3 regions of the Rhizobium sp. N731 genome follow, and region 3 is predicted to be linked to each of the others. Evidence: riboswitches for the same ligand, from Rfam matches in the RefSeq annotation. Region 3 holds a riboswitch; each other region holds the start of a gene.

Evidence for each region. A riboswitch is a leader RNA that binds a small molecule or an ion and turns the genes downstream of it on or off. The one in region 3 is predicted to bind cobalamin.
Region 1: another riboswitch for cobalamin. It lies ahead of nrdH (glutaredoxin-like protein NrdH); the one in region 3 lies ahead of cobU (bifunctional adenosylcobinamide kinase/adenosylcobinamide-phosphate guanylyltransferase).
Region 2: another riboswitch for cobalamin. It lies ahead of bluB (5,6-dimethylbenzimidazole synthase); the one in region 3 lies ahead of cobU (bifunctional adenosylcobinamide kinase/adenosylcobinamide-phosphate guanylyltransferase).

Annotation. Positions count from the first base shown of each region.
Region 1 is NZ_CP013601.1:3,894,452-3,898,775, reverse strand. Features, by position in the region: gene AMK02_RS18875 (heavy metal translocating P-type ATPase) at 1-1,931, shown strand, start outside; cobalamin riboswitch at 2,340-2,565, shown strand; gene nrdH (glutaredoxin-like protein NrdH) at 2,828-3,049, shown strand; gene nrdI (class Ib ribonucleoside-diphosphate reductase assembly flavoprotein NrdI) at 3,063-3,476, shown strand; gene nrdE (class 1b ribonucleoside-diphosphate reductase subunit alpha) at 3,455-4,324, shown strand, end outside.
Region 2 is NZ_CP013601.1:2,427,523-2,431,846, reverse strand. Features, by position in the region: gene AMK02_RS11970 (TolB family protein) at 1-766, shown strand, start outside; gene AMK02_RS11965 (3-deoxy-7-phosphoheptulonate synthase) at 763-1,827, opposite strand; cobalamin riboswitch at 2,204-2,389, shown strand; gene bluB (5,6-dimethylbenzimidazole synthase) at 2,432-3,121, shown strand; gene AMK02_RS11955 (DUF2865 domain-containing protein) at 3,125-4,222, opposite strand.
Region 3 is NZ_CP013601.1:2,557,662-2,561,985, forward strand. Features, by position in the region: gene cobN (cobaltochelatase subunit CobN) at 1-1,000, opposite strand, end outside; gene cobW (cobalamin biosynthesis protein CobW) at 1,004-2,059, opposite strand; gene cobU (bifunctional adenosylcobinamide kinase/adenosylcobinamide-phosphate guanylyltransferase) at 2,066-2,575, opposite strand; cobalamin riboswitch at 3,015-3,163, opposite strand; gene AMK02_RS12625 (chloride channel protein) at 3,390-4,324, shown strand, end outside.

The DNA of each region.
Region 1 (4,324 bases), 1.3 Mb from region 3:
ATGATCACGATCATGCCCATGACGAGAAGGAAATCGAAGGCCTGCATGGGCACGACCATGCGCTGATGACCGGTCCTTGGTGGCGGAGCAGGAAAGGCCGCCTGACCATTTTTTCGGGTGCGGCACTCATTGTCGCCTATGCCGTCGGCCATCTCGTGCCGGCGATCGCGTCCTATGCCTTCTTGGTCGCGATACTGGTCGGTCTGCTGCCGATTGCGCGGCGAGCCGTCATGGCGGCTTTGTCAGGCACGCCGTTTTCGATCGAGATGCTGATGACGATCGCCGCCGTCGGCGCCGTCATCATCAATGCGGGCGAGGAAGCGGCAACGGTCGTATTCCTGTTCCTCGTCGGCGAGCTGCTCGAAGGCGTGGCGGCGGGCAGGGCGCGTGAAAGCATCCAGTCGCTGACGGCCCTGGTGCCGAAGACCGCGCTGCTCGAAGACAATGGGCAGATGCGCGAGGTGCCGGCGGAAAGTCTTGCCGTCGGCGCGGTCATCATGGTTCGTCCCGGCGACCGCATCTCTGCCGACGGCGTCATCGTATCAGGCGAGAGCGCGATCGACGAGGCTCCGGTGACGGGCGAGAGCACGCCGGTGCGTAAGGGCGTCGATGCCGTCGTCTATGCCGGTACGGTCAATGGCGATGCGGTGCTCAGGGTTCGCGTCACGGCAGCCGCTGCCGACAATACCATTGCTCGCGTCGTCAAGCTGGTGGAAGAAGCGCAGGAATCGAAGGCGCCGACGGAGCGGTACATCGATCGGTTTTCGCGCTACTACACGCCAGGTGTCGTCGTCGTCGCCGCACTGTTCGCGGTCATTCCGCCGCTGTTTTTCGGCGGCGCGTGGAGTGAATGGATCTACAAAGGCCTTGCCATCCTGCTTATTGGCTGCCCCTGCGCCCTCGTCATCTCGACGCCGGCGGCGATCGCCGCTTCGCTGTCGGCGGCCGCACGGCGCGGATTGCTGATGAAGGGCGGCGCGGTCCTGGAGACGCTCGGCAAGGTGACGATGGTCGCCTTCGACAAGACGGGCACGCTGACGGAAGGCAAGCCTCGGGTCACCGACATCCTTTCCTTCGGATTGAGCGAGGCGCAGCTCCTGTCGCGCGCGGCTGTGCTCGAGCAGGGCTCCAGCCATCCGCTGGCACTGGCGATTCTCCACCGCGCCAAAGCGGACGGCGTGCCCGTGCCGCCCGCCTTCGAACTGGAAGCGCTGCCGGGCAAGGGGGTCACCGGCAAGGTCGGCGGCGAGACAGTGGATCTCTTGTCGCCGCCTGCCGCACGCGAGCGTGGGGCGCTCAACGCGGAACAGGAGGCGCGTATTGCAGGGCTCAATGATGAGGGCAAGAGCGTATCGGTGCTGCTCGTCAATGGCGCTGCGGCCGGCCTGATCGCCATGCGCGACGAGCCGCGCGAGGATGCCGAAGTGGGGCTCTCGGCGCTCAAATCGGCCGGTGTCAAGGCGATGATGCTGACGGGCGACAACAAGCGGACGGCGGCCGCCGTCGCCGGCATGCTCGGTATCGACTGGCGCGGCGAGATGATGCCCGAGGACAAGCAGCGGGTCGTCGGTGAATTGAAGCGTGAAGGTTTCGTCGTCGCCAAGGTCGGCGACGGCATCAACGACGCGCCGGCGCTCGCCGCCGCCGACATCGGCATCGCCATGGGTGGCGGCACGGATGTGGCGCTGGAGACGGCCGATGCCGCCGTGCTGCACGGACGCGTCGGCGACGTGGCGCGGATGATCGCGCTTTCCAAGCGCACGATGCGCAATATCTTGCAGAATATCACCATCGCGCTCGGGCTGAAGGCTTTCTTTCTGGTGACCACGATCGCCGGCATTACCGGGCTCTGGCCGGCGATCCTCGCCGATACCGGCGCCACCGTGCTGGTGACGATCAATGCGCTGCGATTGCTTCGGATAAAGGTATGAACCCGACTGGCGGCGGGAAGACTGCCGATTCCGGCCTACCCGGGAATCGAAAATAGCGGAGCGGGCCATCTGCCGGCTCTCAGTTTGCTGACAAAGTCTCCTCCGTCATGCTCGGCCTTGTGCCGAGCGTCTAACCACCGCAATTTTAGGCAGGAAAACGGTTTAATTTTCAGATGCTTATTTGGACGTGCTCAGATCCTCGGCACAAGGCCGAGGATGACGTCGCGGGTTGCAGTGCTTTGTCAGCAGCCTAGGAGCCAGCTTGTCGGCCGGTTCACGTCGAGGCCTTCTCCACGGCCTGTTTTCGTTAAGCTTTCGTTATCCCTGTTTTTCACAGGAATACAGCGATTTCAAACCTGCCGTAACGCAATGCACAAACCATCCGTTGACGTGAATTCGGATTCGCGTACTATATCTAGTGTTCGAGGTTCCCTCGATTCGTGAGGATCGAGGGCTAAGACGGGAATACGGTGCGTGGCGCCATCATGGCGCGGCGATGCCGGAGCTGCCCCCGCAACTGTAAGCGGCGAGCAACTGCCCGATTTCAGGTCACTGAGGCATGATGCCTTGGGAAGGCTGGGGCAGAGTGCTTCGACCCGTGAGCCAGGAGACCTGCCTTGAACGAAACGTCCACGGGCGGGGTGTCCGGAAGGTCGCGTGATCGAAGGCGGAATGATCCGCGCCTGTTGCGCTGCCCCGAACGTCCGCATGAGCACTTCGGGGTTTGAAGTCATGTCGAGAACATCAAGGCCGTCGCCCGCGCACATCCTGCGAGGGATGATATCAGGCGTTTAAAGCGCCAACCTTGCCACATCATTATCAAGCATTGTCCCGGACGCCGTACGGCGCCCGATCCAGCCCTGCGTCCTGAATCCATTGACATCACGAGGAACATGATGAGCGTTACCGTTTACAGCAAGCCGGCCTGCGTCCAATGCACCGCCACCTACCGCGCCCTCGACCGCCTGGGCGTGGACTATGAAATCGTCGATATCTCCCAGGATACCGAAGCGCTCGATCGTGTGCGCGGCATGGGCTACATGCAGGTTCCGGTCGTGGTTGCCGGCAGCCAGCATTGGGCGGGTTTCCGACCCGACATGATCAGCGCGCTTTCCTGAGCTGAGAAAAGCGATGGGGCTGATTGTCTATTATTCCAGCCGATCCGGAAATACCCATCGTTTCGTCGAGAAGCTGGGGCTGCGCGCGGCGCGCATTCCCCTTGGCGCTGAGGACATCCATATCCGCGAACCTTATGTGCTGATCTTGCCTACCTATTGCGGCGACGGCGGCCCCGGGATCGTAAAGGGAGCCGTGCCCAAGCCGGTGATCCGTTTCCTCAACGAGGCGGAAAACCGCTCCAACATCCGCGGCGTGATTGCCGCGGGCAACAGCAATTTCGGCGAGACCTACGGGCTAGCCGGCGATGTCATCTCGAACAAGTGCCAGGTGCCGTACCTTTATCGGTTCGAGCTTCTGGGAACGGCCGAGGATGTCGCCAATGTCAAAGACGGGATGGGACGATTTTGGACACGGGAACAAATCTGACGCGGGATGCGGGCGCAAAACCGCTGAAGGCGGCTGAAACGCTCGATTATCACGCGCTGAACGCGATGCTGAACCTCTATGACGATGACGGCAAGATCCAACTCGACAAGGATCGCATGGCGGCCAGGCAATATTTCCTGCAGCATGTGAACCAGAACACCGTGTTTTTTCACAATCTTCGAGAAAAGCTCGATTACCTCGTCACTGAGGGCTATTACGAGCAGGAGGTGCTCGACCAATATTCCTTCAATTTCGTCCGCGACCTTTTCGATCAGGCCTATGCCAGGAAATTCCGTTTTCCCACTTTCCTCGGCGCTTTCAAATATTACACCAGCTACACGCTGAAGACCTTCGACGGAAAGCGTTATCTCGAGCGCTATGAGGACCGCATCTGCATGGTGGCGCTGACCTTGGCGCGGGGCGACGAGGCCCTTGCCCGCGACATGGTCGACGAGATCATTTCCGGCCGCTTCCAGCCGGCGACGCCGACCTTTCTCAATGCCGGCAAGAAGCAGCGCGGCGAACTGGTTTCCTGTTTCCTGCTGCGCGTCGAGGACAATATGGAATCGATCGGCCGGTCGATCAATTCGGCGCTGCAATTGTCGAAGCGCGGTGGCGGCGTGGCCCTGTCGCTGACGAACATCCGCGAGGCCGGTGCGCCCATCAAGCAGATCGAGAACCAGTCCTCCGGCATCATCCCGGTGATGAAACTGCTCGAAGACAGCTTCTCCTATGCCAACCAGCTCGGTGCGCGCCAGGGGGCGGGCGCGGTTTATCTCAACGCCCATCATCCCGACATCATGCGCTTTCTCGACACCAAGCGGGAAAATGCCGACGAGAAAATCCGC
Region 2 (4,324 bases), 130 kb from region 3:
GGACAGGCTGGTGGAAGCGCCGAACTTCTCGCCTGATGGTTCCTACCTGCTGCTCAACGGCGACGGGCTGCTCTTCCGGCTGCCGCTCGATGGCGGCGAGGTGGTCAGGGTCGATACGGGCTTTGCCGTCAATTGCAACAATGATCACGGCATTTCACCTGATGGCACCGAAATCGTCATCTCGGACAAGACCGAATTCGGCAAGTCGGCCATCTATATCCTGCCGATCGAAGGCGGAACGCCGCGGCTCGTCACCCGGAACCAGCCCTCCTACTGGCATGGCTGGTCGCCTGATGGCCGCCAGCTCGCCTATTGCGGCATTCGCGACGACCTCTTCGATATCTATACGATCTCCGTCGACGGCGGCGCCGAAACGCGGCTGACGCATGGCGAGGGCCGCAACGATGGACCGGATTATTCGGCCGACGGACAATGGATCTACTTCAATTCCAGCCGCACCGGGCTGATGCAGATTTGGCGTATCCACCCCGACGGCACGGGCCTCGAGCAGGTAACGTCGGACAATCAGGGCAACTGGTTCGCCCATCCGTCGCCGAAAAATGACAAGGTGCTGATCCTGTCCTATGACCCCTCGGTTTTCGATCATCCGCGCGATCTCGACGTGCGGCTGCGGCTGATGGACATGGATGGCGGCAACCTGAAAACGCTGTTCGAACTTTTCGGTGGGCAGGGCACGATCAATGTGCCCTGCTGGTCTCCTGATGGCGAAGAATTCGCTTATGTGCGCTATTTCCCGGCTGATTAAGCCGCTGCCGCCTTGCGCCGCGCGCCAGCGGCTTTCGCCAGGTCTTCCAATACCGTCACCGACATGTTCCAGTCGATGCAGCCATCGGTGATAGACTGGCCGTAGACCAGCGGCTTGCCGGGAACGAGATCCTGGCGGCCGGCGACGAGGTTGCTTTCCACCATCATGCCCTTGATATGATAGTTTCCGGCGGCGATCTGCGAGGCCACGGAATGGACGACGAGCGGCTGGTTCATCGGGTCTTTGCCGCTGTTGGCATGGCTGGCGTCGATGAGGATGCGCGGGGCGACGCCGAGTTTAAGGCATTCCGCTGTGACGGCTTCGACATCGGCCGCCTCGTAATTCGGCCGCTTGCCGCCGCGCAGAATGATGTGGCAGTCCTCATTGCCCTTTGTCGAGGCGATTGCCGCCTGTCCGTCCTTGGTAACGGCCGGGAAGTGATGCGGTTGTGATGCGGCCATAATCGCGTCGAGTGCGACGCGAGCGCCGCCGTCGGTGCCGTTCTTGAAGCCGATCGGGCAGGAGAGGCCGGAGGCGAGCTGGCGATGGATCTGGCTTTCGGTCGTACGCGCGCCGATCGCGCCCCAGCTGACAAGGTCGGCAATGTATTGCGGCGTGATCGTCTCGAGGAATTCGACGCCAGCGGGCAGGCCCATTGCGTTGATGTCGAGCAGCAGGCGCCTGGCAATGCGAAGCCCTTCCTCGATGCGGTAGCTGCCGTCGAGATGCGGGTCGTTCATCAGACCCTTCCAGCCGACCGTGGTGCGGGGCTTTTCGAAATAGACGCGCATGACGATTTCCAGATCACTGGAGAAGCGCTGTCGCTGCTCGGCCAGCCGCGCGGCATATTCGCGTGCGGCAACCGGATCGTGGATGGAGCAGGGGCCGATGACGACGATCAGGCGGTCGTCTTCTCCCTCGAGGATCCGATGGATCGCATGACGGTTGCTGGTCACCGTCTCGCTGACGGCAACGGTTCGGGGGATTTCCGCGATGATATCTGCGGGTTTGGTCAGCGGGGTGATTTCGAGGATACGCAGATCATCAATGGTATCGGGCACGGTGTGGCTCCTGTTTGGTCATACCGTGCGGAAACAAAAAAAGCCGCCAGGTAGACTAGCGGCTGTTCGGGTGGTCGTCGCGTCGAATTCAGTTACGCACGGGCCCGCATCCGCTGGGAGCAGCGGTACCAATAAAATCGCGAGGCGTAGACAGAAGTGATCGACATGCGGCGTGTTTAGCGTGGCGGCCTTCCGTTGTCACGCAGAATCTGCGGCCCGAAAGAGGGCTTGGGCGTGCAGCAGTCTCTAATGCGTTTGCGAGCGTGGTCGTGACCAGCCGCCGCCTGTTCACCGGCATGTCAGGCGGAAAAATCGCTGTTTGCCTAACGGCCTCCTCGGGCTCGGCTGCCTCCGCTTGCCCGCGAAGCGCTTTCCTGAAATAGATACCTCGTCAGGTGCCCGCTTTCACGCGGGAGAATCGGGAATCCGGTGCAAGACCGGAACGTGCCCAACGCTGTAAGGCCGACGCTCGCCGCCTCATCATGCCACTGGCTTTTGCCGGGAAGGCTGCGGCAGACGGATGACGCCAAGTCAGAAGACCGGCCTGGCAAGATAGACCCAACCCGCGCGGACGGCGGGCGGTTGCGTTGTTGGGGATTTGACGATGCGACCCTTTGTTGAGGATGCCCTGTCGGAGGCATCCGGTTTTTCTCCGGCCGAACGCGAGGCCGTGTATCACGCGATCATGACCCGACGCGACGTGCGCAGCCAGTTCCTGCCCGATCCGTTGCCGGACGATGTCGTGGCGCGGCTTCTGACGGCCGCCCATCACGCTCCCTCCGTCGGCTTCCTGCAGCCGTGGAACTTCATCCTGGTGAAAAGCGAATCCGTGCGCGCGCGTGTCCGGGACGCTTTTGCAAAGGCCAACGAAGAGGCGGCACTGATGTTCGACGGCGAACGGCGGCAGGCGTACCGCTCCCTCAAGCTCGAAGGCATCGTGGAGGCGCCGCTCGGCATATGCGTGACCTGCGATCCCACCCGCGGCGGCAGCGTGGTGCTGGGACGGACGCACAATCCGCGGATGGATTCCTATTCGACCGTTTGCGCAATCCAGAATCTCTGGCTTGCGGCCCGCGCCGAAGGGGTCGGCATCGGCTGGGTCAGCATCTTTCGTGAAGGCGACCTGAAAACAATTCTCGGCATACCCGAGCATATCGAGGTGGTCGCGTGGCTCTGTGCCGGCTTTGTCGACCGGCTTTATGATGAACCGGAACTCTCGGTCAAAGGTTGGCGGCAGCGGCTACCGCTCGAGGAACTCGTGTTCCATGATGGATGGGGACGCAACGACCCTTAGCGATTACTGCTGTTGTGGTTGCGGGCCCGCCGTTGCCGGATTGGCAAGGTCGATCGAGCCCTGGTCGCCGGCAAGGAATTGCGGGCCGACCTGACGGACCTTGTTCTGCGTGGGGTCGTAGGGACGTTCGGGAACGGATGGCTGCGGCGGGGCTGATGCTGCCGCGGTATCTTTCGCCGGCGGATTGGTGCGGACCGTCGTGATCGAGCCCTGCTGCGGCGGTTCGCTCAGGGCCTGCTTGCCGCGCATCTCCTCGTAATAGGCGGTGAGATTGCAGGCGCAGGAATTTTTTTCGCCAGGCGCGCGGTTCTTGTAGGCAAAGGCGTTCTTCATGGCGCTATAGGGCGCACCCGTTGCGGCCGAAATCATGTTCGAGGCTTCGGTGCTGGTCACGTCGCGATAAAAGAGCTCGGTCTCGATGTCGGGGCACATCTTGGCGCAGGTCTGGGCATCGCGGCCGAAATCGACCGAGGTGGTGTTCGAACTGATCGGGAAGAAGCCGCCGTCGCAGCTGCGAACGCAGATGGTGCTGACCGGCGAAAACATTTCGGTCCTCGGCAGACCATAACGCGGATCGGCCTCTTCACCGCCGCCGAGCGGGATGAATGTGTCGGTGCGCATCGCCTGTTCCTCTACGCTTGGGGCGGGCTCGCTGGCGCTGCGCTCTGTCGGGGCATAGAAATTTTCGCTGTTGCAGCCATTGCGTTCGAGTGCCGCCGTCAATTCTCGGCGCGCGTCGTCATCGCCGGCCTGGCTGCGCAGCTCGTTGCGGCGGTCCTGGAGATAACGGATATTATCGATCATCCGGGCTTCGGCGTCAGAAAGCTCGGCGCAAAAATCGGCATTCTCACCGCCGATCACGACCATGCTGCCTGAGGTGCAGCCATAGCTGCGCAGATCGTTGCGGACTTTGCGCAATTCGAGGTTTTGCTCGGCGATTGCGCTGGCATATTGGCGCGCTTCCGGACCGTTATTGTTGCCGATCGATCGTGGTAGGTCGGCAAGGCGACCGCGCAAGTCATTGCAAATAGCGCTGCTTTGTGCGGCGGCCGGCGATGCCAGCGCAAGCACAAGAGCAAGAGACAGGTGTCGGCGTTTCACGGCGTTGTCCGGGAATGAGAAAGTGTCGATCGGTCAAGGGTGGCGTCCATCCGCCGTACCTTGTCTCTTAACGTGTTTCTCTTAATAAGCTTGGATCAATTC
Region 3 (4,324 bases):
TGAGGTCGGCGAAGATGGATTCGAGGATTCCTTTGGAGACGGGGTCTTTGAGGCTATAGGCGAAGACCGGCAGCGGGTGCAGGCCCTGCGCTTGCAACGCCTCGATCAGGGCTTCGATGGGTCGGGTTTCTCCACTTTGGACGAGGGCGCGGTAGAACGCGATGGCGACGATAGAGCGGATCGTAAGTTCGGTATCCACCTTTTCCGTCGAATGTTCGCCCTTATCTTCGTCCGCGCGTGCGGTACCCCCCTCTGCCCTGCCGGGCATCTCCCCCACAAGGGGGGAGATCGAGTCGCCGACAGGGCTTCTCCAAACAACTGATGCAGGGCGACGGTCTCGCTCCTTGCCGATCTCCCCCCCTGTGGGGGAGGTCTCCGGCAGGGCAGAGGGGGGTGTTTCCGCAGAAGTGCCAGAAACCAGCCTCTTCCACTCCTCAGTTCCAACCAGCCCCCGCCCCGGCCACCAGATGCCAGCCTTCATCAAAGGCGCGGCCGGCGCCGGCTTCTCCGCCCCTGACAGCATCGCCGATGCATAAGTGAGAAAATCCCGCGCATTGGCGTCGCCGCCTTCGATCAGATAGGCCCAGAGCGCGTTGAGATCGTCGAGGTCAACATTGGAGAAAGGAACCAGCCCGGCATCCGGCTTGGCATCGCCAGGCAATACCGCAATCAGTGCCCCGTTGCGGGCGGCAACGGCGTGCAGCGCCTCCAGCGTATAATGGAAATAGCTGGCGCCGCCGAGCGCACGCACGACGATCAGCTTGGCATGCCGGGCCGTTCGCTCGACATAGGTATCGACCGACATCGGATGCTTGAGGTTCATCAGGTTCGCGAGCCTCAGCGAATGCGACATCCCCTCACACTCGCGATAGGCGGCCGCGATCGCGGCAAGCTCGGTGTCGGCAGCCGACAGGAACAGGATATCGCCCGGCGACTGGCCGAGGTCGATCGCCTCCTCGCCGTCGCTGATCGTTCCCTGCTGGGCCAGAAGCAGATGCATCGATTATCCCTGAATGAGCGCTTCGATCGCCTTGCGCACCGCGTCCTGGTTCATTTCGTGCCAGCCGATGACGACAAGGCGCGTGCGGCGCGCCTCGCCCGCTGCCCAGGCGCGGTCGAAATACTGGTCGATGCGGCTGCCGACGGCCTGCAACTGCAGGCGCATTGGCTTGTTCGAAACGTCGATGAAGCCCTTGAGGCGCAGCACGTCATGCTCAGCGATGATGCCCTTCAGCTTCTCGACAAAGCCTGTCGGATCGGAAACGGCGCCGAGTTCGACAACGAAGCTGTCGAATTCGTCGTGGTCGTGCGGCGTCCCTTCCTCGTGCTCCAGCTCGTGATGGGACTTGCGGTTGGCGATATCGTCTTCCGTGCCGATGCCGAGGCCGAGCAACACGCCGGCCGGCACCTCGCCATTCCTGGCCTCGATCATGACCGGCTTGCGGGCGACGCGGGAGGCAACTTCGCTCTTCACGCGGCCCAGGCCATCGCCATCGATCAGGTCGGTCTTGTTGAGCACGATGAGATCGGCGCATGTGAGCTGGTCTTCGAACAGCTCCTCGATCGGGCTCTCATGATCGAGCGAGTCGTCTTCGCTACGCGCCGCCTCGACCGCATCATGGTCGTCGGCGAAACGACCGGCGGCAACGGCCGCGCTGTCGACCACCGTAATGACGCCGTCGACGGTCACCTGGGTGCGGATATCAGGCCAGTTAAAGGCGGCGACCAGCGGCTGCGGCAGGGCGAGGCCGGAGGTTTCGATGACGATATGGTCGGGCCGCTGTTCGCGCTCCAGAAGCTTCGTCATCGTTGGGATGAAATCGTCGGCGACGGTGCAGCAGATGCAGCCATTGGTGAGTTCGATGATATCGTCCTCGCTGCAATTCTCCGCGCCGCAGCCCTTCAGCACCTCGCCATCGACACCGAGATCGCCGAACTCGTTGATGATAAGCGCAATCTTTTTGCCGCCGGCATTGGTGAGCAGGTTGCGGATCATCGTCGTCTTGCCGGCGCCGAGGAAGCCGGTGATGACGGTTGCGGGGATTTTCTGCTGGTTCATGGAACTTCAACCCTTCATTTTCAACGGCAGACCGGCCGCGATGAAATAGACTTCGTCGGCCTTCGCCGCGATTATTTGGTGCAGCCGTCCGGCATGATCGCGAAAATCGCGCGCCATTCGATTGTCAGGCACGATGCCGAGGCCAACCTCGTTGGAAACAACGACGATCCGCGCCCTGGCGCTAGGCAGGAAATCGGCTAGCGCCGTAAACTCCGCTGGGATATCTCGCTCCTCCATTATCAGATTGGTCACCCAGAGCGTCAGGCAGTCGATCAGCACAATGCGCCTCTCGCGGTCGATGGCGGTAAGCTTCTCGACGAGATCGAGGGGCTCCTCATGCGTCGTCCAGGAGGGGCCGCGATCGGCCTTGTGCTGGGCAATACGCGTCCGCATCTCCTCGTCCCAGGCACGGCCGGTGGCGAGGTAGTGGCGCTCGAGGCCGCTTGCCATAACGAGATTTTCGGCAAAACGGGATTTGCCGGAGCGTGCGCCGCCGAGGATGAGGGTGGTGGTCATACTGAAGCGGCCTTCGGAGAGAAGATGTGGCCGTTAGCCGTCGAGGCTGTGACACCCGCATACTCGACATAAGCGTCCGAAATCACCGCACCGCCGCCACTGTATCGCACCACCGCAGGCGGCACTGAATTCGTTCGTTCAGCCAAAACAACCTCCGTGCTGGCAGCGGGTCTCTTGCCCAGGGTTGGGCTTTTCGCCCGGCACGGAAGGCAGGTCTCCTGGCTCGCGGTTATCGGCGGCGATCGGGGCGAACCGGAAGCCCGGTCGCCCCTGATCGTGCCAGCGGATCTGCCTCGCCTTCCCGGCTGCCTCGATGAAAAGGTGGACGATTCGTAGAGATAGAGGCGTCCGACCCCGGTTGATCACCATGCATTTCCAGTGGCTTTTCCGGCATGTCGCCCATCCCACCCGCCTGCACGATTGCAGCCCGCCAGCCGAAAGGGTTCGATGCCGGATGGAAGACCCTGACCGCTCTACAGTCGCGGGGTCGGCTGTGATGAAGGCGCCCGATGTGGGTCCGCCCCGTCACATTCCCTTTTCATCCGGAAAGCGAAATGCCGATCCGGAACCATCCGTTATTCCTCGGATGGTTAGGCAAGCCGGCGGGTGAAGTCAACCGACCTTCGCAAACACCTTCCCGCAACGTTGCGCGAAAGGCCAGCCAACACCGCTGACTCTACCGGAAATATCGTCTTTTATCAGATGCTTACGTCATAAATATTTGACCCGCCGGTCGGCTTTTCGCCGCAATTGCGTTGCAAGGCAACCGCACCTCCGCCCTTGACCCGGCCTCTCCTCGCCTAGTTGTCTAGCCATGCTTATGAAATTGGATCGGCGCCGCCTGCGCACGCTGCGTGTTTTCTTCGATCCGGGGCGGCTGCGTGCGCTGACGCGCCGCAGCGAAGTTGGCCTGTCGCTGACAGGCGCCATCGTCGGCATCGCTTCGGGCCTTGCCGTGACCGGCATGAGCTATGTCTCCAACCAACTGCACCAGCTTGTTTTCGGCATCGCCGACAGCGACAGGCTGAGCGCGTCTGCCATCGAGGACAAGATGCTGCTGCTCACCGCCCCCGTCATCGGTGGCGCCCTGCTCGGCCTACTGCTCCTGGTCCTCGCCAAACGGCGCAAGAAACCAATGGTCGACCCGATCGAGGCGAACGCACTGCATGGCGGCCGCCTCTCCCTGACCGATAGCATCATCGTTGCCGTACAGAACCTGATCTCCAACGGCTTCGGCGCCTCCGTCGGCCTGGAGGCCGGCTATACCCAGCTCGCCGCCGGCATCGCCTCCAAATTCGGCCTGAAGCTGCAGCTACGCCGCTCGGACCTGCGCATCCTCGTCGGTTGCGGCGCGGCCGGCGCCATCGCCGCCGCCTTCAACGCGCCGCTGACGGGCGCCTTCTACGCCTTCGAGCTGATCATCGGCACCTATACCATCGTGTCGTTGACCCCGGTCGTCGTCTCCGCCCTCGTTTCAACCCTCATCGCAAGGTTGCTTGTCCAGGGCGATTTCACCATCGATATCGGCAGCTTCGGCTCGGTCGTGCCGGCCGATTATATCCCGGCGCTGCTGCTCGGCGTCTTCTGCGCCGGCGTTGGCATTCTCCTCATGCAGGGCGTAGCCTTCATCGAGGAGGTGGCGCGCAAAAGCTCGATCGCCCCGCCCTTTCGCCCGGCGCTCGGCGGCATCATCGTCGGGCTTCTTGCCATGATCTCCCCCCAGGTTCTTTCGGCCGGCCACGGCGCGCT